Regions from separate parts of the Pseudomonas sp. TE3895 genome, predicted to be linked through region 1. Evidence: riboswitches for the same ligand, from Rfam matches in the RefSeq annotation. Region 1 holds a riboswitch; each other region holds the start of a gene.
The links. A riboswitch is a leader RNA that binds a small molecule or an ion and turns the genes downstream of it on or off. The one in region 1 is predicted to bind cobalamin.
Positions count from the first base shown of each region.

Region 2: linked by a shared signal. The riboswitch ahead of cobW (cobalamin biosynthesis protein CobW) and the one ahead of ACZ889_RS21855 (ABC transporter substrate-binding protein) in region 1 are both predicted to bind cobalamin.
Region 3: linked by a shared signal. The riboswitch ahead of cobO (cob(I)yrinic acid a,c-diamide adenosyltransferase) and the one ahead of ACZ889_RS21855 (ABC transporter substrate-binding protein) in region 1 are both predicted to bind cobalamin.

Region 1 is NZ_JBWBQE010000001.1:4,816,104-4,823,276, forward strand. It holds gene ACZ889_RS21845 (TonB-dependent receptor) at 1-976, shown strand, start outside; gene ACZ889_RS21850 (acetyltransferase domain-containing protein) at 1,085-2,251, shown strand; cobalamin riboswitch at 2,280-2,477, shown strand; gene ACZ889_RS21855 (ABC transporter substrate-binding protein) at 2,589-3,599, shown strand; gene ACZ889_RS21860 (FecCD family ABC transporter permease) at 3,599-4,615, shown strand; gene ACZ889_RS21865 (ABC transporter ATP-binding protein) at 4,612-5,400, shown strand; gene ACZ889_RS21870 (pseudoazurin) at 5,418-5,852, shown strand; gene ACZ889_RS21875 (GNAT family N-acetyltransferase) at 6,009-6,506, opposite strand; gene ACZ889_RS21880 (hypothetical protein) at 6,640-7,119, shown strand.
Region 2 is NZ_JBWBQE010000001.1:4,506,678-4,513,850, forward strand. It holds gene cobN (cobaltochelatase subunit CobN) at 1-1,539, opposite strand, end outside; gene cobW (cobalamin biosynthesis protein CobW) at 1,543-2,610, opposite strand; cobalamin riboswitch at 2,711-2,927, opposite strand; gene ACZ889_RS20485 (glyoxalase superfamily protein) at 3,029-3,406, shown strand; gene ACZ889_RS20490 (hypothetical protein) at 3,403-3,762, shown strand; gene ACZ889_RS20495 (branched-chain amino acid aminotransferase) at 3,908-4,927, shown strand; gene ACZ889_RS20500 (multidrug/biocide efflux PACE transporter) at 5,546-5,974, opposite strand; gene ACZ889_RS20505 (LysR family transcriptional regulator) at 6,067-6,921, shown strand; gene ACZ889_RS20510 (RHS repeat-associated core domain-containing protein) at 7,003-7,173, opposite strand, start outside.
Region 3 is NZ_JBWBQE010000001.1:5,727,905-5,735,077, reverse strand. It holds gene ACZ889_RS25930 (AI-2E family transporter) at 1-299, shown strand, start outside; gene hda (DnaA regulatory inactivator Hda) at 536-1,243, shown strand; gene ACZ889_RS25920 (C40 family peptidase) at 1,371-2,009, shown strand; gene ACZ889_RS25915 (C40 family peptidase) at 2,148-2,681, shown strand; cobalamin riboswitch at 2,804-3,024, shown strand; gene cobO (cob(I)yrinic acid a,c-diamide adenosyltransferase) at 3,145-3,756, shown strand; gene ACZ889_RS25905 (cobyrinate a,c-diamide synthase) at 3,753-5,048, shown strand; gene bluB (5,6-dimethylbenzimidazole synthase) at 5,045-5,695, shown strand; gene cbiB (adenosylcobinamide-phosphate synthase CbiB) at 5,692-6,600, shown strand; gene cobD (threonine-phosphate decarboxylase CobD) at 6,593-7,173, shown strand, end outside.

The sequences.
Region 1 (7,173 bases):
CAATTCACCCTACAACGATGTCGGCGGCGACTATATCGACCCGTGGCAGCCACAGCCCGGCGGGTTTCATAGCGCCTCGCCGTTGCGGCCGCAAACGCTCTCGACCACCCATACCTTTGCCCTGTTTGCCGAAAACCGCCTGCAATTGAGCGACCGCCTGTCTTTGGTTACCGGTGTGCGTCGCGACCAGAACCACATCGACCGCAACAACCTGACCGACGACAGCCGCAGCGATCGCAGCCTGCAAGGGGGCAACTGGCGCGTCGGGCTGGTGTATGCACTCAACGACGACCTGTCGTTGTACGGCCAGTACTCAACCAGCGAGGATGGGGTCAACAACCTCATCAGCCTCAGCCCCGCGCAGATGAACTATGACCTGACCGAGGCGAAGCAGACCGAGGTCGGCCTCAAGCAGCGCTTTTGGGAGGGGCGCGGCGAATGGACGCTTGCCGCCTACCACATCGTCAAGAAAAAGCTGCTGGTGGACGACCCGATCACGCACGAAAAGCAACAAGCCGGGCAGCAGACCTCCGATGGCCTGGAAGCGACGCTGGAGCTGGCCCTGGCCCATCAGTGGCAGGTGTCGGCCAACGCATCGCTGGTACGTGCCAAGTACGACGACTTCGACGAAATGGTCGGCGGCATGCCGCAGGACCGGGCAGGCAACCGGCCGGCCAACGTGCCACGGCGTACCGCCAACCTTTGGTTGAGCAAAGGCTTCGGCCAGCAGGTGGAGGCCGGCATTGGGGCGCGCTATGTGGATGAGCGTTATGCCGATACCGCCAATACCCAGAGCGCCCCCGGGTACACCGTGGTCGATGCCAACATCGCCTGGCAGGTGTTGCCGGATGTGAAGTTGGGGTTGCAGTTGAACAACCTGTTCGATCGCGAGTATGTGCAGTCGGCGTTCAGCGGGCAGCAGTGGTTGATGGGGATGCCGCGGTCGTACTTCGCGACGGTGGATTACAGCTTCTGACCTGAATACCCCTTCACAGCACGGATGCACAAAAACCGCTACCAACCCTTCACCTGCTGGTTATAAGATAACGTTCTATATGACATTCATTACTATTAGCGTCCATCCATGACAAGCGCCATCGCCACGCCCACTCTGATCACCCAGCGCCTGCAGAGCATCGATGCCCTGCGCGGCCTGGTGATCCTGTTCATGCTCCTGGACCACGTCCGCGAGACTTTCCTCCTGCACCGCCAGGTCAGCGACCCCATGGCCATCGACACCACGGAACCGGCGCTTTTCTTCAGCCGCACCCTCGCTCACCTGTGTGCGCCTGTGTTCGTCCTGCTGACCGGCCTGTCGGCCTGGCTGTATGGCGAGAAGCATCAGGGCCGTGGCGACATCTCGGCGTTCCTGTTCAAACGCGGGCTGTTCCTGGTGGTGCTGGAGTTCACCCTGGTCAACTTCGCCTGGACCTTCCAGTTGCCCCCGAGCGTGATCTACCTGCAAGTGATCTGGGCCATCGGCGTCAGCATGATCGCCCTGTCGCTGCTGGTGTGGCTGCCACGCGCCGCACTGCTCGCCCTGGGCGCCAGCATCGTCGCCGGCCACAACCTGCTCGACGGCCTGCACTTTGGCGTGGATTCAGCCCTGCATGTGCCGTGGGCAATCCTGCATGATCGCGGCTGGCTGGCGTTTTCCGAAAACCTGCACCTGCGCACGTCTTACCCGGTGCTGCCGTGGATCGGCGTCATCGCCTTGGGTTACGGCCTGGGGCCCTGGTTCGCCCGCGGCAGCGATGCCGGCCAACGCCAGCAACACCTGCTAGTGGCGGGTTTGCTCGCACTGCTTGGCTTTGTCCTGCTGCGCATGTTCAACGGTTACGGTGAGGGACCGTGGAGCGGTTACCCAACCTTCACGCAAACCCTGATGAGCTTCTTCAACATCACCAAATACCCACCGTCGCTGCTGTTCCTGACCCTGACCCTGGGCTGCGGCCTGTTGTTGTTGCGCGCGTTCGAACGGGCCGGCCAGGCGCGCTGGATCACTGCCCTGGCGGTGTTCGGTGCGGCACCGATGTTCTTCTACCTGCTGCACCTGTATGTGCTGAAGCTGCTGTACCTGGCCTGCGTGGGGCTGTTCGGGCTCAACCATGGCGACTACTTCGGTTTCGACGGTATTGCAGCGGTGTGGCTGGGCGCGGTGCTGCTGGCGGTTGCGCTGTACCTGCCGGTGCGCGGGTTCGCCCGCCTGAAGCAGCGTCGCCGCGACATCCGTTGGCTGAAGTACTTCTGAAAAGCGTTTTCACCTGGCGGCGCGATGGTCTACCATGCGGGCCGCCGGTTTCCACCACGGAACTAACAGGGAATCCCAGGCCTGCCAGTACAGGCCAATCGGAACTGCCCCCGCAACTGTAGGTGCCGAGCCTGCTCCATCGATGCCACTGGGCCTACCGCCCGGGAAGGCCGGAGCCGGGCCGTGACGCACCAGTCAGGAGACCTGCCGGCCTACATTCACCAACCGGCGGGGTGTCCGGGATTGGCCATCCGTGTTGCCCCGGCCACCCGCTGGGGCTCGGCGATGCCTGTCCGTGCGTTCCTCACCAGAACTGTCCGATAGGAGATCGCCCAGCATGCTGCCCCGTTTCGCCACCCTGCTCGCGGGCCTAAGCCTCACTGGCCTGGCCCAGGCCGCTGCCACCCACTATCCGCTGACGGTCGACAACTGCGGCAAGCCGCAGGTTTTTGCCCAGGCGCCGCAGCGCGCCGTCACCATCGGCCAGGCCGGTACCGAGCTGCTCTATGCCCTGGGGCTGGGTGACAAGCTGGCGGGCACCTCGCTGTGGTTCAACAACGTATTGCCGGAATACCAGGCGGTGAACGCCAAGGTGCCGCGCCTGGCCGACAACGACCCCAGCTTCGAGGCGGTGGTCGGCAAGCGCCCGCAACTGGTCGCGGCGCAGTTCGAATGGATGGTCGGTGCCCAGGGCGTGGTCGCCACCCGCGAGCAGTTCGATGAGCTGAAGATCCCCACCTACGTGCTGCCATCGGACTGCGAGGGCAAAAACAACCTGGTCGGTGCAGACGGCACCCGCCTGCAAGCGTTCCAGGTAGACAGCATCTACAAGAGCGTCAGCCAACTGGCCGAGATCTTCGACGTTCAGGACCGCGGCGCGGCCCTGAACGCCGAGTTGCAAGGGCGTCTGGACAGTGCCAGGGCACAACTGGCCGGCAAGGACCTGTCGGCAACTTCGGCGCTGTTCTGGTTCTCCAGCGCCGACCTGGACATCGACCCCTATGTGGCCGGCCGCCAAGGTGTTGCCGATTTCATGCTGCGCACCCTCGGTGTGCGCAACGTGGTCGAGTCCAGCGAAGAATGGCCAAGCGTAGGCTGGGAAACCCTGGCCAAGGCCAATCCGACCTGGCTGATCATCGCGCGCATGGACCGCCGCCGTTTCCCCGCCGACGACTACCAGAAAAAACTCGAATTCCTGCGCAGTGACCCGGTAACCCGCAACATGGACGCGGTGAAGCACGACCGCATCATTGTCCTCGACGCTGACGCCATGCAGGCCGGCATCCGCCTGTTCCGCGGCGTGCAGACGCTGTCCACGGCCTTCGCCAGCGGTAAAGCAGCCCCGTGATGAACCGCCTGTTACCCTGCATCGCGGTTGCCCTGGCCGCTCTGTTGGCCGCCCTGCTGGCCGGTACCGCCATTGGCGAAACCAACCTGTCGCCCAGCGTGGTTGGCCAGGTGCTGGCCAACCACCTGTGGCAAGCCGATTACCCGGTGGACCCGATCGACGCCGGCATCATCTGGAACTACCGCCTGACCCGCACCCTGGTCGCCGCCGCTTGCGGCGCCGGGCTGGCCACCTGCGGTGTCATCCTGCAGGCGATGTTGCGCAACCCACTGGCCGAGCCCTACCTGCTGGGGCTGTCTGCCGGCGCCTCGACCGGCGCGGTACTGGTCGGCCTGCTGGGGCTGGGTAGCCTGGCATTAAGCATGTCTGCTGGGGCCTTCATCGGCGCCGGGGCCGCATTCGCCCTGGTGCTGGTGCTGGCCCGCGCGGCCGGCCCCAGCAGCAACAATGCACAGGTCATCCTTGCCGGTATCGCCGGCTCGCAGCTGTTCAATGCACTGACCGCCTTCCTGATCACCAAGTCAGCCACCGCCGAGCAGGCGCGCGGCATCCTGTTCTGGCTGCTGGGCAACCTGAGCGGCGTGCGCTGGCCTTCGGTGTGGCTGGCCGTACCGGTGGCGGTTTTCGGCTTGCTGGTGTGCCTGTGGCATCGCCGTGCGCTGGATGCCTTCACCTTCGGTGCCGATTCGGCCGCCTCGCTGGGCATCCCGGTGCGGCGCACCCAGTTGCTGCTGATCAGTTGTGCAGCGCTGGTGACGGCGGTGATGGTGTCCATTGTCGGCGCCATCGGTTTTGTCGGGCTGGTTATCCCCCATGCCCTGCGCCTTCTGCTCGGCCCCGGGCACAGCCGTCTGTTGCCCGCCAGCGCACTGGGCGGTGCGCTGTTCCTGATTGCGGCAGACATTCTTTCGCGCACGCTGATCACCGGCCAGGTGATCCCGGTGGGCGTGGTTACGGCGCTGATCGGTGCCCCCGTATTCGCGCTGATTCTGGTCAGCCGTCGGGGGCGCCCATGACAGCCATGGCAGCTGTTCGCATCCCCCCGCTGGCCTGCCATGGGCTGGGGTTGCAACTGGCCGGCAATACCGTGCTCAGCGATATCGACCTTCGCGTTGTCGCCGGTGAGACCCTGGGCATCGTCGGCCCCAACGGCTCGGGTAAATCCTCGCTGTTGAAGTTGCTGGCAGGGCTGCGCAACCCCGCCTGGGGCAGCGTGCAGCTCCTGGGTGAGCCACTGGCACAGATGCCCCGCCGCCGTGTTGCCCAAGCGCTGGCACTGGTCGAGCAACAGGCCGACACACTCGATGCGATCAGCGTATTCGACGCGGTTGCCTTGGGCCGCACGCCGTGGCTCTCGGCCCTGGCACCGTTCTCCCGGCAGGACTGCGCCATCGTCGAGCAAGCCCTGGCCGACCTCGACGCCCTGCACCTGCGCACGCGCCTGTGGGGGTCGCTGTCCGGTGGCGAGCGCCAGCGTGTGCACATCGCCCGTGCGCTGGCCCAACGGCCGCAGGTGCTGCTGCTGGACGAACCGACCAACCACCTGGACATTCAGCATCAGCTAAGCCTGCTGCAACAAGTGCAGGCGCTGCCGGTCACCACCCTGGTAGCGCTGCATGACCTCAACCAGGCGCTGACCTGCGACCGTGTCGCAGTTCTCGACAAGGGCCGTCTGGTCGCCCTCGGCAACCCCTTCGAAGTGCTTACCCCCGAGCGCCTGTTGAGCACCTTCGGCGTCCACGCCCACTACCTCACCGACCCTTTCGACGGCGCGCGCATCCTGCGCTTTCGCGCCCCCTGAACCTGGTAGCCTTGCCCATGCTGTTGCGCCCTGTCGCCCTGCTGCTCACCAGCACCCTGCTTGCCCAGACCGCACTGGCCGAAGTGCATGAAGTGAAAATGCTCAACCGTGGCAGCGACGGCGCCATGGTCTACGAGCCTGACCACTTGCGCATTGCCCCCGGCGACAGCGTGCGCTTCCTGCCGAGCCACAGCGGGCATAATGCCGCCAGCGTGGCGGGCCTTCTACCCACCGGTGCCGAGCCGTTCAAGAGCAAGCTGAACCAACCGTTCGAGCACACCTTCCGCGTGCCGGGCGTATACGGTATCCAGTGCATTCCGCACGTGGCCATGGGCATGGTCATGGTGATCCAGGTCGGTGATGCGCCTACCGCCGAATTGCCGGCCAGCTTGCCGGCGCGGGCCAAAGCCCGCTTTGCCGCACAGTTGCAAAAACTCGGGGCCGGGCAGTGAGGCGGCTATTCGGGCGCCTCACGCCCAGGCCGGCTCCGCCCGGTTGCACAGCAATGGCTTTACCGAGGATGGCAACTGGAACCTCATCAACCGCCGTGCGTTCGACCCAGTGACCCAGGGCGCGATCTTCATCGCCAATAGGCACGTTCCCACAGGTCAGCGTAATCGCAACTGCATGTGCGTGGTCTGCCACACCGGGTCCTGCTCCACATCCACCACCGTGAAGCCTTGCCGCTCCCAGAACGCAATGGCACCCGGCAGAAACGGATGAGTATGCAAGTAAAGGCAGTCCAAGCCCGCTTGCATCGCCCGTTCGCGCAAGGCACCAAACAAGGCAGCCGCCAGGCCATGCCTGCGGTAGGCCGGCAACACGAACAGCCGCACCACCTCGACTACCCGCTCTGCGCGGTAATCAAGCTGGGCAAAGCGATGGTCATAGGGCAAGTAACCGATCACCGCGACCAGCCGCCCACCCTCACGGGCTTCCAGAAAGCAGCCCGCACCGTCCAGGTAAGTGTCGGCGAAATGCGCCAGGTCACGCGGCAAGGGTGCGTTGGCGAGCATCGGGAAAAGCGCGCGCCGGGCGCTGTCGACAAACGCCAGCACTTCGGCAATGGCGTCACGCGCCACAGGTTGCAGGGTCCAGTTCGGCATCGGGCTATTGCCAGTGTGGTTGGGAGCGCACGGTTCTACCGCAGCGTGCCGCACAAGGCAAATCACAGGGCTCGTCGTGGCAAGGCGGACATCGGTATAATCAGCAGTCTTCACTGCCCGACCAGGCCACACCATGCCTCGCCTCCCGAAGTTGCTGTTACCCCTGTTGCTGGCTGCTGCATTCACCGCCTGCGACCAGAAACCCTCCCGTGAAGAACAGATCCTCAGCCAGCTGCCCCTGCAGGACGCCTACACGCACAACATCGAGCGCATGTCCGCGCTGCTGGGCCGCACTCACCCGCAGCTGTCGCAAGCGACCATCCAGGACGTACTGCGCAAGCACCTCACCGTCGAGGACCAGCGCCGGGACCTGTTCCGCCTGTACAGCGAAAAAAACTTCAGCGACGCCGAATTCGCCACCATCGTCGCCGCCACCCAGGACCCCGCCAAAGCTCGCGCCCTGGAAGACACCGAAGCCGGCAAACGCTTGAGCGAAAAACTCACCGCCCTGATGCGCGAAACCGCCCGCGATGTGAACGTGCAAGCCTTGGTGGAGCAGCGTATGCAAGAGGTGGAAGATGAGCTTGATGCGCTGGACAAAGCAGGCTCTTGACCGCTGCCCGGCAAGGTAACTTCCGTTCAGCCGCCCTTTACGATCACCCGAGGT
Region 2 (7,173 bases), 310 kb from region 1:
CACCTGGTAGCCCCGCGCCGGCTGGATACCGACGAAGGTCAAGCCAAAGCGCAGGCCGGCAACCATCAGCCGGCCGCTGCGGTACATCGGATCCTGTTCGGGCGGCCCCCAGCGTTCCAGCACTGCCTGGCGGTTGGCCTGCGGCAGGCGCTCGAAGGCCACCTGGTAATCGGCCAGGCTCAGGCTCTGGGCACAGGGACGCTGGTCGAGATGGTCGAGGTCGTTGGTCACGCCACCGAGCAGCTGGTGGATCAGTTGCGTACCGCTGCCCGGCAACTCGGCCAGCGGATAGCCTTCGGCCTGCAGCGCCTTGAGGATGTTGAGTGCGGCAGCGGGCGTGTCCAGGCCGACGCCATTACCAATGCGGCCATCCCGGGTCGGGTAGTTGGCCAGCACCAATGCCACGCGCTTCTGGGCATTGGGCAGGCGGGCCAGCTCGACCCAGCGGCGGGCCAGCTCGGCGACAAAGTCCATGCGCTCGGGGTGGGCGCGGTAGCAGACAACGTCGGACTGGCTGCGCTCGCTGCGCCAGGCCATGTCCTTGAAGCTGACCGGGCGCGTGATGATGCGCCCGTCCAGCTCCGGCAATGCAATGTGCATGGCCAGGTCGCGCGCGCCCAGGCCCTGCTCGCTGGCTTCCCAGCCTGGCTGGTTGTCCTGCGCGCAGATTGCCTGAAGCACCGGGATGTCGCGGCGAAACGGGCGCAGGTTGGGGCGCTCGGGGCTGGACAAGGCGAAACCGGTGGTATTGACCAGCACTTCGGCGCCGACCTCGTCCAGCCAGGCTTCGACCTGTTCCAGGCAGGCGCTTTCCTTGAGGCTGGCCACGGCGATCGGCAACGGGTTCAGGCCGGCAGCCTGCAGGCGCTGGCAGAACACGTCGATGAACGCGGTATTGGCCGCTTGCAGGTGCGAACGGTAGAACAGCAACGGCGCCACTGGCTGCTCGGGGTGCCAGTGCGGGTACCAGTCCTCGAGTGTCGCGCTGCCCTTGGCGGGGTGATAGACCGCCGTGCGCGGCAAAGGCTGCGGCTCGTCCCAGGCATAGTCGCGGCCCAGCCATTGGCTGGCCAGGCAGTTGAACAGGTTGATGGCGTTGGCCTTGCCGCCCTGGCGCAGGTAATGCCAAAGCCGCTCGGCCTGCTCACCGCGGACGTTGCCCAGACTGGTCAGCTCCGGGTCCGGACGGTCATCGCCCGGCACCAGAATCAGCTGCACGCCACGGGCGGCCAGCTCGACCAGTTGTTCGACACCATAGCGCCAGTAACCAACGCCACCGTGCAGCGACACCAGGATGACCTTGGCGTGGCGCAGCACCTGGTCGACATACAGGTCGACCGAGGCATGGTTCTGCACCTGCATCGGGTTGGCCAGGCGCAGGCTGGGAAAGTCTTCGGGCAATTGCTCGGCGGTGTCGGCGAGCAAGGCCAGGTGTGAATCGCCGCTGCAGAGAATCACCAGCTCGGCGGGTGTCTGGCCGAGGTCGGCAATGCTGTCATCCGGTACGAAACCACCGGGCTGGGTCCGCAGCAGGTGCATGGGTCAGGCGCCCAGTGCCTGGCGCAGGCGCGCTTCCAGCTGGGCAGCATCGAGGTCCTGGCCGATCAGCACCAGGCGGGTGATGCGCGGCTCATCGGCGCGCCAGGCGCGGTCGAAGTGCTTGTCGAAACGGGTGCCCACGCCTTGTACCAGCAGGCGCATCGGCTTGCCCGGGATGGCGGCGAAGCCTTTGGCGCGCAGGATACCGAACTCCACCACCAGCAGGGTCAGCGCATCGAGCAGCAGGCTTTCGTCGGCTTCTGGCAGGTCGATGGAGATGGAGTCGAAAGCGTCGTGGTCATGATCGTCATGATCGTCGCCGTCGTGGTGCGAATCGTGGTGGGTTCGGCGGCCATCGATATGCGCCTCGGACTCGGCACCCACGCCCAGCAGCACCTCCAGTGGCAGCTTGCCGCTGCTGGCCTCGATCACTTTCACCGCCGGCGGCAGTTCTTCGGCCACCTCGGCACGCACCTTGGCCAGGCCTTCGGCGTCGATCAGGTCGGCCTTGTTCAACACCACCAGGTCGGCGCTGGCCAACTGGTCAGCAAACAGCTCATGCAGGGGCGATTCATGGTCCAGGTTAGGGTCGAGCTTGCGCTGGGCATCGACCTGGTCCGGGTAGGCAGCAAAGGTGCCAGCGGCCACGGCCGGGCTGTCGACCACGGTGATGACCGCATCGACGGTGCAGGCGTTACGGATTTCCGGCCACTGGAACGCTTGTACCAATGGCTTGGGCAGGGCCAGGCCGCTGGTTTCGATGAGGATGTGGTCGAGGTCGCCACGGCGGGCCACCAGCTCGCGCATCACCGGGAAGAACTCTTCCTGCACGGTGCAGCACAGGCAGCCGTTGGCCAGCTCGTAGACGCGGCCGCTGGCTTCTTCCTCGGTGCAACCGATGCTGCACTGCTTGAGGATTTCACCATCGATGCCCAGTTCGCCGAATTCGTTGACGATGACCGCAATGCGGCGCCCTTGGGCGTTGTCGAGCATGTGGCGCAGCAAGGTGGTCTTGCCCGAGCCGAGGAAGCCGGTGACGATGGTGACGGGGAGCTTGGCCAGTGTTTTCATGTCGCATTGCCCTTGGCAGTGTGGCGCGGGCATGCAGGACGACAGCCGCAGGCCAGGCCGGCCGGGCTTGTTCGCCACCGGATCACCCCGCCCGGTTGAAAGTCGAAAACGTGACGAGGCAGGTCTCCTGGCTTGCACCGTTCCATGTCCCCGTTCAGTCGAACAGCGGGCTGGCGGGATGACGCCTTCCCGCGCGCTGGCGCAGTGGCTGTGTCGATCCGTTGTCGGTGCTTACAGTTGCGGGGGCAGCCGCGGCTTGTACCGCGTTCCCGTCTTAGCTTCGGCCAGGCCGAAGAACCTCGAAGTGGGCAAGGCTACGCAGTGGCTGGCGGGTGGTCAACCATTGCTGCGGGGCCGGTCGACAACGCTGGGCGCAAGTGCGCTACAGTGGCGCCTTATCCACGGTCAAGGACGCACCATGCCCCTCGCCCCCGCCATACCTGTACTGCGCATATTCTCGATCGACAAGGCCAAGGAGTTCTACCTCGATTTCCTGGGTTTCAGCCTGGACTGGGAGCACCGCTTCAGCCCGGACTTGCCGTTGTACATGCAGATCCACCGTGATGGCCTGATCCTGCACCTTTCAGAGCACCATGGCGATGCCTGCCCTGGCTCGACCGTGTTCGCCCGCCTCGACGACCTGCACGCGCTGGAGTGTGAATTGCAGGGTAAACAGTACGGTTTCGCCCGGCCTGAGGCCGAGCGCCTGGATTGGGGCCTGCAGATGCAGGTGTGGGACCCGTTCGGCAACCGCCTGCGCTTTTGCCAACAGATCGATGACGAGGCCAACCCGTGAAGGCATTGGGCAAACGCGAAATGGGCCGCCTGGAGCGGGAGTTGGTCGCGTGCCTGACCGATGCCTGCGAAGCCGCCAAGGCGGAGATTGTCGGCTTCAGTTGGCTTACCCATCGCCTCGACCCCGAGGACTTTCCGGGCAGCCTGCGTATTACCTGGGTATTCGAGCAAGAGGCCGATAAAGCCGCTGCAGTGGCGGGCGACGCAAAGGCACGTATGCTGGCACTGACCTGCCAGGCATTGGACCACGCTGGAATACAGCTGGACCATCCCGCTTGGCATGTACGCTATGACAGCGAAGAGGCCTGTGCACGGGTGCATGGCGGGGACTGGGGAAAACGCCTGCGGGGGCATTGACCCTGCGGTTTGACGATAGTATCGCTTCGCAGCCTATCAATTCGTGACTGGCCGTTCCCGATCCGCCAAGGATGGTTTAAGGTGGCATGGTGCGCATATAACAGCAGCCCGAGCGATCGGGCACTTGCAAGACAATGAGGGTGTCATGAGCAACGAAAGCATTAATTGGGACAAGCTGGGTTTCGACTACATCAAGACCGACAAACGCTACCTGTCCGTATGGCGCAATGGCGAGTGGGACAAGGGCACCCTGACCGAAGACAACGTACTGCACATCAGTGAAGGCTCCACGGCCCTGCACTACGGCCAGCAGTGCTTCGAAGGCCTGAAGGCCTACCGTTGCAAGGACGGCTCGATCAACCTGTTCCGCCCGGACCAGAACGCGGCCCGCATGCAGCGCAGCTGCGCACGCCTGCTGATGCCGCACGTGCCGACCGATGTGTTCATCGAAGCGTGCAAGCAAGTGGTCAAGGCGAATGAAAAGTTCGTGCCACCGCACGGCAAAGGCGCCCTGTACCTGCGCCCGTTCGTGATCGGCACCGGCGACAACATTGGCGTGCGCACCGCCCCCGAGTTCATCTTCTCGGTGTTCGCCATCCCGGTTGGTTCGTATTTCAAGGGCGGCATGAAGCCGCACAACTTCCAGATTTCCAGCTTCGACCGTGCAGCCCCGCAGGGCACCGGCGCGGCCAAGGTCGGTGGCAACTACGCTGCCAGCCTGCAGCCGGGCGCTGAAGCGAAGAAGGCCAACTTCGCCGACGCCATCTACCTCGACCCGCTGACCCACACCAAGATCGAGGAAGTCGGTTCGGCCAACTTCTTCGGCATCACCGCCAACAACGAGTTCGTCACCCCGAAATCGGCCTCGGTACTGCCAGGCATCACCCGCCTCTCGCTGATGGAACTGGCGCAATCGCGTCTGGGCCTGACCGTGATCGAAGGCGATGTCGAGATCAGCAAGCTGGACCGCTTCGTCGAAGCCGGTGCCTGCGGCACCGCAGCCGTGATCACCCCGATCGGCGGCATCGAGTACAACGGCAAGCTGCACGTGTTCCACGACCTGGAAAAGGTCGGCCCGGTTACCCAGAAGCTCTACAACGAGCTGACCGGTATCCAGAGCGGCGATGTAGAGGCACCGGCAGGCTGGATCGTCAAGGTCGCCTGAGGCGCATCAGCTGTATGAAAACGGGGCATGCCAGCGATGGCATGCCCCGTTTTTCATGGGTTTATACGGTCACCTTGAGCGGTTGTACCCGCAAAGCAGGCGACGCGGGGCATGGCACCGGCTGCGCCCAACCACCCACATGTGTCCACCACCGTGGTAGGAGCGGGTTTACCCGCGAATACGGTAGCGGCGGCGACGGTGAACGGCGTGTAGAGATTGGCCAGCAGGCCCGGCCCTTTCGCGGGTAATCCCGCTCCTACGACGGCCTGTGTCCAACCCACGAGGTGTGTCCACCACCGTGGTAGGAGCGGGTTTATCCGCGAATACGGTAGCGGCAGCGACGGTGAACGGCGGGTGGAAATTGGCCAGCAGGGCCGGCCCTTTCGCGGGTAAACCCGCTCCTACGACGGCCTGTGTCCAACCCACGATGTGTGTCCACCACCGTGGTAGGAGCGGGTTTACCCGCGAATACGGTGGCGGCGGCGACGGTGAGCGGCGTGTAGAGATTGGCCAGCAGGCCCGGCCCTTTCGCGGGTGAACCCGCTCCTACACGACGGCCTGCGCCCAACCACCGACCTGTGCCCACCCCCGATCAGTGAACCGCGCCATGTAGCAGAATCATGCCAGGTGCCGCTGCACCAGCAGGTGCCGGGCTTTGTCGAACGCCCAGTTGTACACCACGGTGTAGGGCAGGATGATCACGAAGAAGCCCAGCTCCACCATGAACGCCTGCAGCAGCGAAATCTCCAGCATCCAAGCCGCCACCGGCAGGCACCACACCACCAGGCCGGCTTCGAAGCCAAGACCGTGCACGAAACGCGTACTGGCCTTCCAGTTGATGCGTTCGGTTTGCACCCAGCGATCGACCAGTGCGTTGTAGACCATGTTCCACAGCATGGCGATCACCGACAGGGTCACCGCCAGCGCGCCTGCCGTTGCCAACGACTTGCCCATGATCCAGGACAGCAGCGGCGCACACAGCAGTACCGCAAAAACTTCATAGCCAACGGCGTGGACCAGGCGTTCGGTGAAAGACACGTTTTTCATTGCAAATTCCATCCATTGCGTGAGTCGTGCTTCCCATTTTCTTTGATAGAACTGATACTCGCGATATAGCTACCATCGGTTTTATCAATACCATGCGTTACTCTCCCGAAGCTCTGGTCGCCTTTACCGAAGCCGCCTCCCTAGGATCGTTTTCTGCGGCGGCGCGCAAGCTGCGCAAAAGCCAGTCCACAGTCAGCATCGCCATCGCCAATTTCGAGGCCGATATCGGCTGCCCGCTGTTTGATCGCGGTGGCCGCCACCCCACGCTGAACGAAGCGGGCCGACAGGTGCTAAGCCATGTCGAAGCGATCCTGGACGCCAGCGCCCAGCTCGATGCCCTGGCGGTCAGGCTGGCGCAAAACGTCGAGGCGCTGGTCTCGGTGGTGATGTCGGACAGCTACAGCGTCACCTTCCAGGGCGCCGTGATGGCCCGCTTCGCCCAGCAGTACCCGCACACCGAATTGCGCTGCGGCCCGGCGGAAGACGCTGATGTGATCGATATGATCCAGCAGGGCCTGGCCCACGTCGGCATTTTGGCCACTCAGCCTAGCTACCCCGCCGACGTTGCCGTGGCGCGCTTGCCCGAGCAGGCGGAGTTCGGTGTGTATGTGGCCAGCGAGCATCCGTTGGCGGGGCTGAAAACGGCGCAAACGCAACACCTTGAAAACGCGCGGCAGCTGTACATCAAGACCTACGCCCCCAGCCTGCACCGCGGCCGCGGCCAAGCCTGGTCGGCACCGGATTACCTCACCCTGCTGGAATTTGCCGTGCGCGGGTTTGGCTGGGCCGAACTGCCCAGGGCGCTGGTGGCGCGGTTTGGCAACGAACTGGTGGAATTGCAGATAGCGGGTTACCCGCGCCGGGTGGATATGGATGTGGCGTGGTCAAGCCGGCGGGCGCTTGGGCCGGCGGGGCAATGGCTGGTGCGGCAGATGCTGGGGGAGTAGGCTTCGTGCAGCCGCTTTGCCGAAGGTATAATTCCTCCCCAACAAACAAGATAGTTTAATTTTGACGGCCAGCCTTCATCTTCATTTCCGATTTTCAAGGACTTTCATTAAACCACGCCGGACATTTTGGGCCTCCTTGCGACTGAAGAACCATGGGCTATTCATAAGAGTGCTATGCAAATTCCCGCCGTTAGCCAAAACATCTATTGCAATGGCGCGCACTTCTCTAGATGTATCAACATCAAAACCCGA
Region 3 (7,173 bases), 910 kb from region 1:
TGGCCGGCCTGTTCCAGTTCGGTGGTGACCTGTATCCGATGCTGGGCATCGTTGCGGTGTTCATGGTCGGGCAGGCGCTGGAGGGTATGGTGCTGACCCCTCTGCTGGTGGGCGATCGCATCGGCCTGCACCCGGTTGCGGTGATCTTTGCCATCCTCGCCGGGGGTGAACTGTTCGGCTTCACCGGTGTGCTGCTGGCGCTGCCGGTGGCGGCGGTGATCATGGTGCTGCTGCGGCATGTGCATGCCCTGTACAAGGAATCGGATATGTACGCCGGGAATATCGACCCGGAGCTTTGAACACGTGTTTCGTCTTGAGCCTTTTCGTGCCCGCGAAATCGAGCGCCGCCCTGTGGCGCCCGCTCTCGCGGGTGCTGAGCACTGTTTTTCCAGCATCCGTCGTTCGCTTGTGCAGCGCAACTTGTTGATTTTGCTTGCCCTATCTGCAGTCGAGATTGTGCGCCCCGCGTTGCGGGTATAGACTTTGCAGATTGTTCACCAAAGGCCCCCAGCGGTCCCGTCGACCGCCCGCGAGCATGAAACCACCGATCCAGTTGCCCCTGGGTGTGCGCCTGCGCGATGACGCCACCTTCATCAACTACTATCCGGGCGCCAATGCTGCGGCATTGGGTTACGTCGAGCGGCTATGCGAAGCCGACGCCGGCTGGACCGAGAGCCTTATCTACCTGTGGGGCAAGCAGGGTGTTGGCCGTTCCCACCTGCTGCAGGCCGCCACCCATCGCTTCCAGCAACGTGGCGAGCCCGCTGTCTACCTGCCGCTAGCGCAATTGCTCGACCGTGGCGTAGAACTGCTCGACTACCTGGCCCAGTACGAACTGGTGTGCATCGACGATCTGCATGTGATCGCCGGCAAGGCGGATTGGGAAGAGGCCATGTTCCACCTGTTCAACCGCCTGCGCGACAGCGGCCGACGCTTGCTGCTGGCTGCCTCGGCATCACCGCGTGAGCTGCCGATCAAGCTGCCGGACCTGAAGTCGCGGTTGACCCTGGCGCTGGTGTTCCAGATGCGTGGCCTGTCCGACGAAGACAAGCTGCGCGCCTTGCAGCTGCGAGCTTCGCGCCGTGGCCTGCACCTGACCGACGAAGTCGGCCATTTCATCCTCACCCGCGGCGCGCGGAGCATGAGCGCGTTGTTCGACTTGCTCGAGCGCCTCGATCAGGCGTCGCTGCAGGCACAACGCAAGCTCACCATTCCTTTTCTCAAGGAAACCCTCGGCTGGTAACCCCCTGAAAACCCTGGGCCAGAGCGGTAAAACAAAAAAGTCACATCTTTTTCGATAAAATTTGCAAATGGCCATGATAGAGGGCATAGTTTCACCCTTCTAAAGGATTACAGACACGGTCGTGCCCATGCTAAAGCGCTTCGCACCCCTCGTGCCACTCGCACTCGTGACCCTGCTTTTTGGCTGCGCGGCCCAAGGCCCGGTATCTCAGCCCCAGGATCACACGCCGATCACTGCACAATCGGCTATCAAGGCCAAGGCCTCTTCCTCGTCGGTATTCGGCGAGCCGGAAGAGCTGGCCACCGAAGATGACCTGGCGTCTTTCTCCGGCAGCAAGCCTTACCAATTGCCGGTTCTGGCTGACAGCATTCTCGAGCGCGGCATGTCGTTGATCGGCACCCGCTACCGCTTCGGTGGTACCTCGGAAAAGTCCGGCTTCGACTGCAGTGGCTTCATCGGTTACCTGTTCCGCGAAGAAGCGGGCATGACGCTGCCGCGCTCCACGCGTGAAATGATCAACGTCGATGCCCCGAAAGTGGCCCGCAACAAGCTCAAGCCAGGTGACTTGCTGTTCTTCAGCACCAATGGCCGTGGCCGGGTAAGCCATGCCGGGATCTACCTGGGCGACAACCAGTTCATCCACTCCAGCAGCCGCCGCAGTGGTGGTGTGCGCATCGACAGCCTCGGTGATCGTTACTGGAGCAAGACCTTCATTGAAGCCAAGCGAGCCTTGGCCATGGCGCCGACCAACATCGCGCGCAACTGATATCAAAATGATGTACCCTGCCGCGGCGGTGATGCTTTAAAAAAGCTCGCCGCCGTGCGCATTTACAGAAAGCGTCTAATCTAAACTCTCAACTCTTTTCGGCTGCAGCGCAGCGGTCTCAGACAGGATGTTCTGGCCATGGTAAAGATGGCGCGCTTCGCATTTTTCTCCTTGGCAGCCTTGCTGGCTGCATGCTCCAGCCGTGCGCCTGCGCCGGCCCCTGTGGTACAGCCGCAGGTTACCTATAGCCAGCCCAGTCCCTCACCGATTGCCGATGACGTGCTGATCCGCGCCATTGGTCTGGTTGGTACGCCCTATCGTTGGGGGGGCAATACGCCGGATTCCGGCTTCGACTGCAGCGGCCTGATCAAGTATGTGTACCGTGATGCTGCTGGCATCAGCCTGCCGCGCTCGACGCGAGAGATGATTGTCATGCGCGCACCGACGGTGGATGTCAGTTCGCTGCAGTCTGGTGACCTGGTGTTCTTCGCCACCAGTGGCGGCTCGCAGGTCAGCCATGCCGGCATCTATGTCGGGGACGGGCGCTTCGTGCATGCACCTTCCACCGGTGGCACCGTGCGCCTGGACTACCTGTCAAACAGCTACTGGGCCAAGGCCTACCTGCAGGCCAAGCGGGTGATTCCGCAAGGGCATCTGGCACAGAACCCTTGATATCCATGCCTGTTTAGCGGCCTCCTCGAGCTCGGGGCCGATACCGGCTGCCTGGATTCAAGGTGGTTTGCTCACCCGCCAGACCTCCCGCTTCGATTGACGCTCCCGGTGCAACCCTCTAACCTTCGCGGCGTGTTTCAGGTGCCCTGCCAGCCCCGACTGGGCAGGGTGAAACTGGGAAGCCGGTGGGCGCCAGCATGGCGCGATTCCGGCGCTGCCCCCGCAACGGTGGATGAGTAAAAGGCCGCGCAGGGCCACTGGATGCCAGCATCCGGGAAGGCGCGCAGGCCAGGGCCAAGGCCCACTCACAAGCCCGGAGACCGGCCTGATACTGCCAACGGCATCACGGAGGGTGATGCGCGGTGCACCGTGGCGCCCAGCCATGGCCTCTGCGCGTTCTCCGTTTGCCTGCCTATTACCTGTCGCCGCGCATTGCCGTGGTGCCAGCCAGCGGAGAACCCTGATGAGCGATTCCACCGAACGCGACGAACGCCACCTGGCGCGCATGCAGCGCAAGAAGGCGGTCATCGACGAACGCATCGCCAATTCCCCTAACGAGTGTGGCCTGCTGCTGGTGCTGACCGGCAATGGCAAGGGCAAGAGCAGTTCGGCCTTCGGCATGCTCGCGCGCGCCTTGGGCCACGGCATGCAATGCGGTGTGGTGCAGTTCATCAAGGGCCGCAACAGCACCGGCGAGGAGCTGTTCTTCCGTCGCTTCCCCGAACAAGTGCGCTACCACGTGATGGGCGAGGGCTTTACCTGGGAAACCCAGGACCGCCAGCGTGACATCGCTGCTGCGCAAGCCGCCTGGGCGGTGTCGCGCCAGTTGCTGCAGGACCCAGGTGTACAGTTCGTGGTGCTGGACGAGCTCAACATCGCCCTCAAACATGGTTACCTCGACCTGGACCAGGTACTGTCCGACATTCAAGCCCGCCCGCCCATGCAGCATGTGATTGTCACTGGCCGCGCTGCGAAGCCCGAGATGATCGAACTGGCCGATACCGTGACCGAAATGGGCATGCTCAAGCACGCCTTCCAGGCCGGTATCCGCGCACAGAAGGGCGTCGAACTGTGAGTCGATCGCGCCACTGCCCCGCCGTGTTGATCGCGGCACCCGCCTCAGGCCAGGGCAAGACTACCGTCACTGCTGCGCTGGCCCGTCTGCACCGCAACCTCGGGCGCAAGGTGCGGGTGTTCAAATGCGGGCCCGACTTTCTTGACCCGATGATTCTCGAGCGGGCCAGTGGCGCGCCGGTGTATCAGCTGGACCTGTGGATGATCGGTGCCGAAGAAAGCCGTCGTCTGCTGTGGGAAGCTGCTGGCGAGGCTGACCTGATCCTCATCGAAGGGGTGATGGGGCTGTTCGACGGCACCCCGTCAAGCGCCGACCTGGCGCGCCACTTTGGCGTTCCGGTGCTGGCGGTGATCGATGGCACAGCCATGGCCCAGACCTTCGGAGCCCTGGCCCTGGGCCTGGCGCGGTACCAGGCCGATCTGCCGTTCGCCGGCGTGCTGGCCAATCGGGTAGGCAGCCTGCGTCATGCGCAACTGCTCGAAGGCAGCCTGACCGAGGGCTTGCGCTGGTATGGCGGCTTGTCCCGCGAACGCGGCATCGAACTGCCCAGCCGCCACCTGGGCCTGGTGCAGGCCAGCGAGCTGAATGACCTGGACACCCGCCTGGACGCTGCCGCCGAAGCGCTGGGCGCCAGTTGCGATGCGGCGTTGCCGCCGCCAGTCAGCTTTGCCGAGCCGGAACCGCAAGCCTGCGTTGCCTCGCTGGCCGGTGTGCGCATAGGCGTTGCGCGGGACGAGGCGTTCGCCTTCACGTATGGCGCTAACCTCGACCTGTTGCGCAACCAGGGTGCCCAGCTGGTGTTCTTCTCGCCGCTGCACGACCACGAACTGCCGGCGGTAGACAGCCTGTATCTGCCGGGTGGTTATCCTGAGCTGCATCACCATGCGCTGGCCGCCAACGCACCGATGTGCGAGGCGATCCGTGCCCACCACGCGCAGGGCAAGCCATTGCTGGCCGAGTGCGGCGGCATGCTGTACCTGCTCGATGCCCTGACTGACGTGGCCGGTGAACGTGCCGAACTGCTCGGCTTGCTGCCGGGTGAGGCGACCATGCAGAAGCGCCTGGCCGCGCTGGCGCTGCAGGCGGTGGAGCTGCCGGAGGGGACCTTGCGCGGTCACACCTATCACCATTCGCTGACCAGCACTGCGCTGGAACCGATTGCCCGGGGGCTGAGCCCCAACGGCGGGCGTGGCAACGAGGCGGTTTATCGTCTGGGCCGGCTGACGGCCTCTTACGTGCACTTCTATTTCCCTTCCTGCCCGGATGCGGCGGCGGCGCTGTTGCGACCATGAATGATCACGCCTATAGCGACGCCGAGCGCGCCGCCATTTACCGGGCCATCGGCGAGCGCCGCGACATGCGCCATTTTGCGGGTGGCCAGGTGGCGCCCGAACTGCTTGGCCGCTTGCTGGCCGCCGCGCATCAGGCGCCCAGCGTCGGGCTTATGCAGCCGTGGCGCTTTATCCGCATCACCCAGCGTGACCTGCGCGGGCGCATCCAGGCCTTGGTGGAGGCGGAGCGGGTACGCACGGCCGAGGCGCTGGGCGAGCGATCCGATGCTTTCATGAAATTGAAGGTGGAGGGCATAAACGATTGTGCCGAGCTGCTGGTGGCGGCCTTGATGGACAACCGCGAGCCACACATCTTCGGCCGGCGCACCCTGCCGGAGATGGACCTGGCCTCGCTGGCCTGTGCCATCCAGAACCTGTGGCTGGCCGCGCGTGGCGAAGGGCTGGGCATGGGCTGGGTGTCGCTGTTCGACCCGCAGGCGTTGGCCGCGCTGCTGGGCATGCCTGCCGGGGCCAAGCCGGTGGCGGTACTGTGCCTTGGGCCGGTCGCCGCGTTCTATCCGGTGCCGATGTTGGTTCAGGAAAGCTGGGCCGAAGAGCGGCCCTTGAGTGAAATGCTTTACGAAAACCAATGGGGAGAGCGTCAATGAGCGTGGCCTTGCTGACCGTGGCCGGGGTGGCCCTGGACGCTTTGCTGGGCGAACCACAGCGCCGCCACCCCTTGGTGGCGTTCGGCAACATGGCCGGCACCCTGGAGCGCCGCCTGAATGCGGGCGGGCGCGGCTGGCGCAGCCACGGCGTGAGCGCGTGGTTTCTGGCGGTGGTGCCGCTGACCCTGGTGGCGCTGGTCCTTTCGTGGCTGCCGTATATCGGCTGGCTGGTTGATGTGCTGGCGCTTTACTGCGCCGTGGGGTTGCGCAGCCTGGGCGAGCATGTGCTGCCGGTGGCCAACGCCCTGCGCCAGGGCGACCTGGCGGAGGCGCGGCGGCGGGTTGGCTACCTGGTCAGCCGCGAAACGCGCGAGCTGGACGAGCCCGCGGTGGCCCGAGCGGCGACCGAGTCGGTGCTGGAGAACGGCAGCGACGCAGTGTTCGCCGCGTTGTTCTGGTTTGTGGTGGCCGGTGCGCCAGGCGTGGTGCTGTACCGCCTGAGCAACACGCTGGATGCCATGTGGGGCTACCGTAACGAACGTTTCGAGCGCTTTGGCTGGTGCGCGGCGCGCATCGACGATGTGCTCAACTATATACCTGCAAGGCTGGTGGCCCTGACTTATGCCCTGTTGGGCAAGACCCGTCTGGCCCTGGCCTGCTGGCGCAAGCAGGGCCCGCTGTGGGACAGCCCCAACGCCGGGCCGGTGATGGCTGCCGGCGCCGGCGCGCTGGGCGTCGAGCTTGGTGGCCCGGCGGTGTACCACGGCGAACTGCATGAGCGGCCGCGTCTGGGCGAGGGGCCAGTGGCCGATGCCGATGCCATCGAGCGCGGCTGGCAGCTGGTGCAGCGCGGCGTGTGGCTGTGGCTGCTGATGATTTGCCTGGGGGCCTATATCAATGCTTGAACATGGTGGCCGCCTGTTACGCGCGGTGCAGCAATACGGTATCCCCCGTGAGCAGTGGCTCGACCTGTCCAGCGGCATTGCGCCCTGGCCATTTCCTGTCCCGCCGATTCCCGTCGACGCCTGGGCCCGCCTGCCGGAAACCGAGGACGGCCTGGAGGACGCCGCGCGCGCGTATTACGGCGCCCGCCAGTTGCTGCCGGTAGCCGGCTCCCAGGCCGCGATCCAGGCCTTGCCACTGCTGCGTCCAGCCGCTCGGGTAGGCGTGCTGACGCCGTGCTATGCCGAACACCCCTATGCCTGGCAACGGGCGGGGCACCAACTGCTGGCGCTGGATGAGGCGCAAGTTGAGGCTGCGCTCGACGGCCTCGATGTGCTGGTGCTGGTGAACCCCAACAACCCGACCGGCCAACGGGTGTCGCGTGAACGTCTGCTGGCTTGGCATGCTCGCCTGGCTGCCCGCGGTGGTTGGCTGCTGGTCGACGAAGCATTCATGGACAACACCCCGGCGGACAGCGTGGTGGACTGCGCCGAACGCCCGGGGCTGATCGTGCTGCGCTCGTTTGGCAAGTTCTT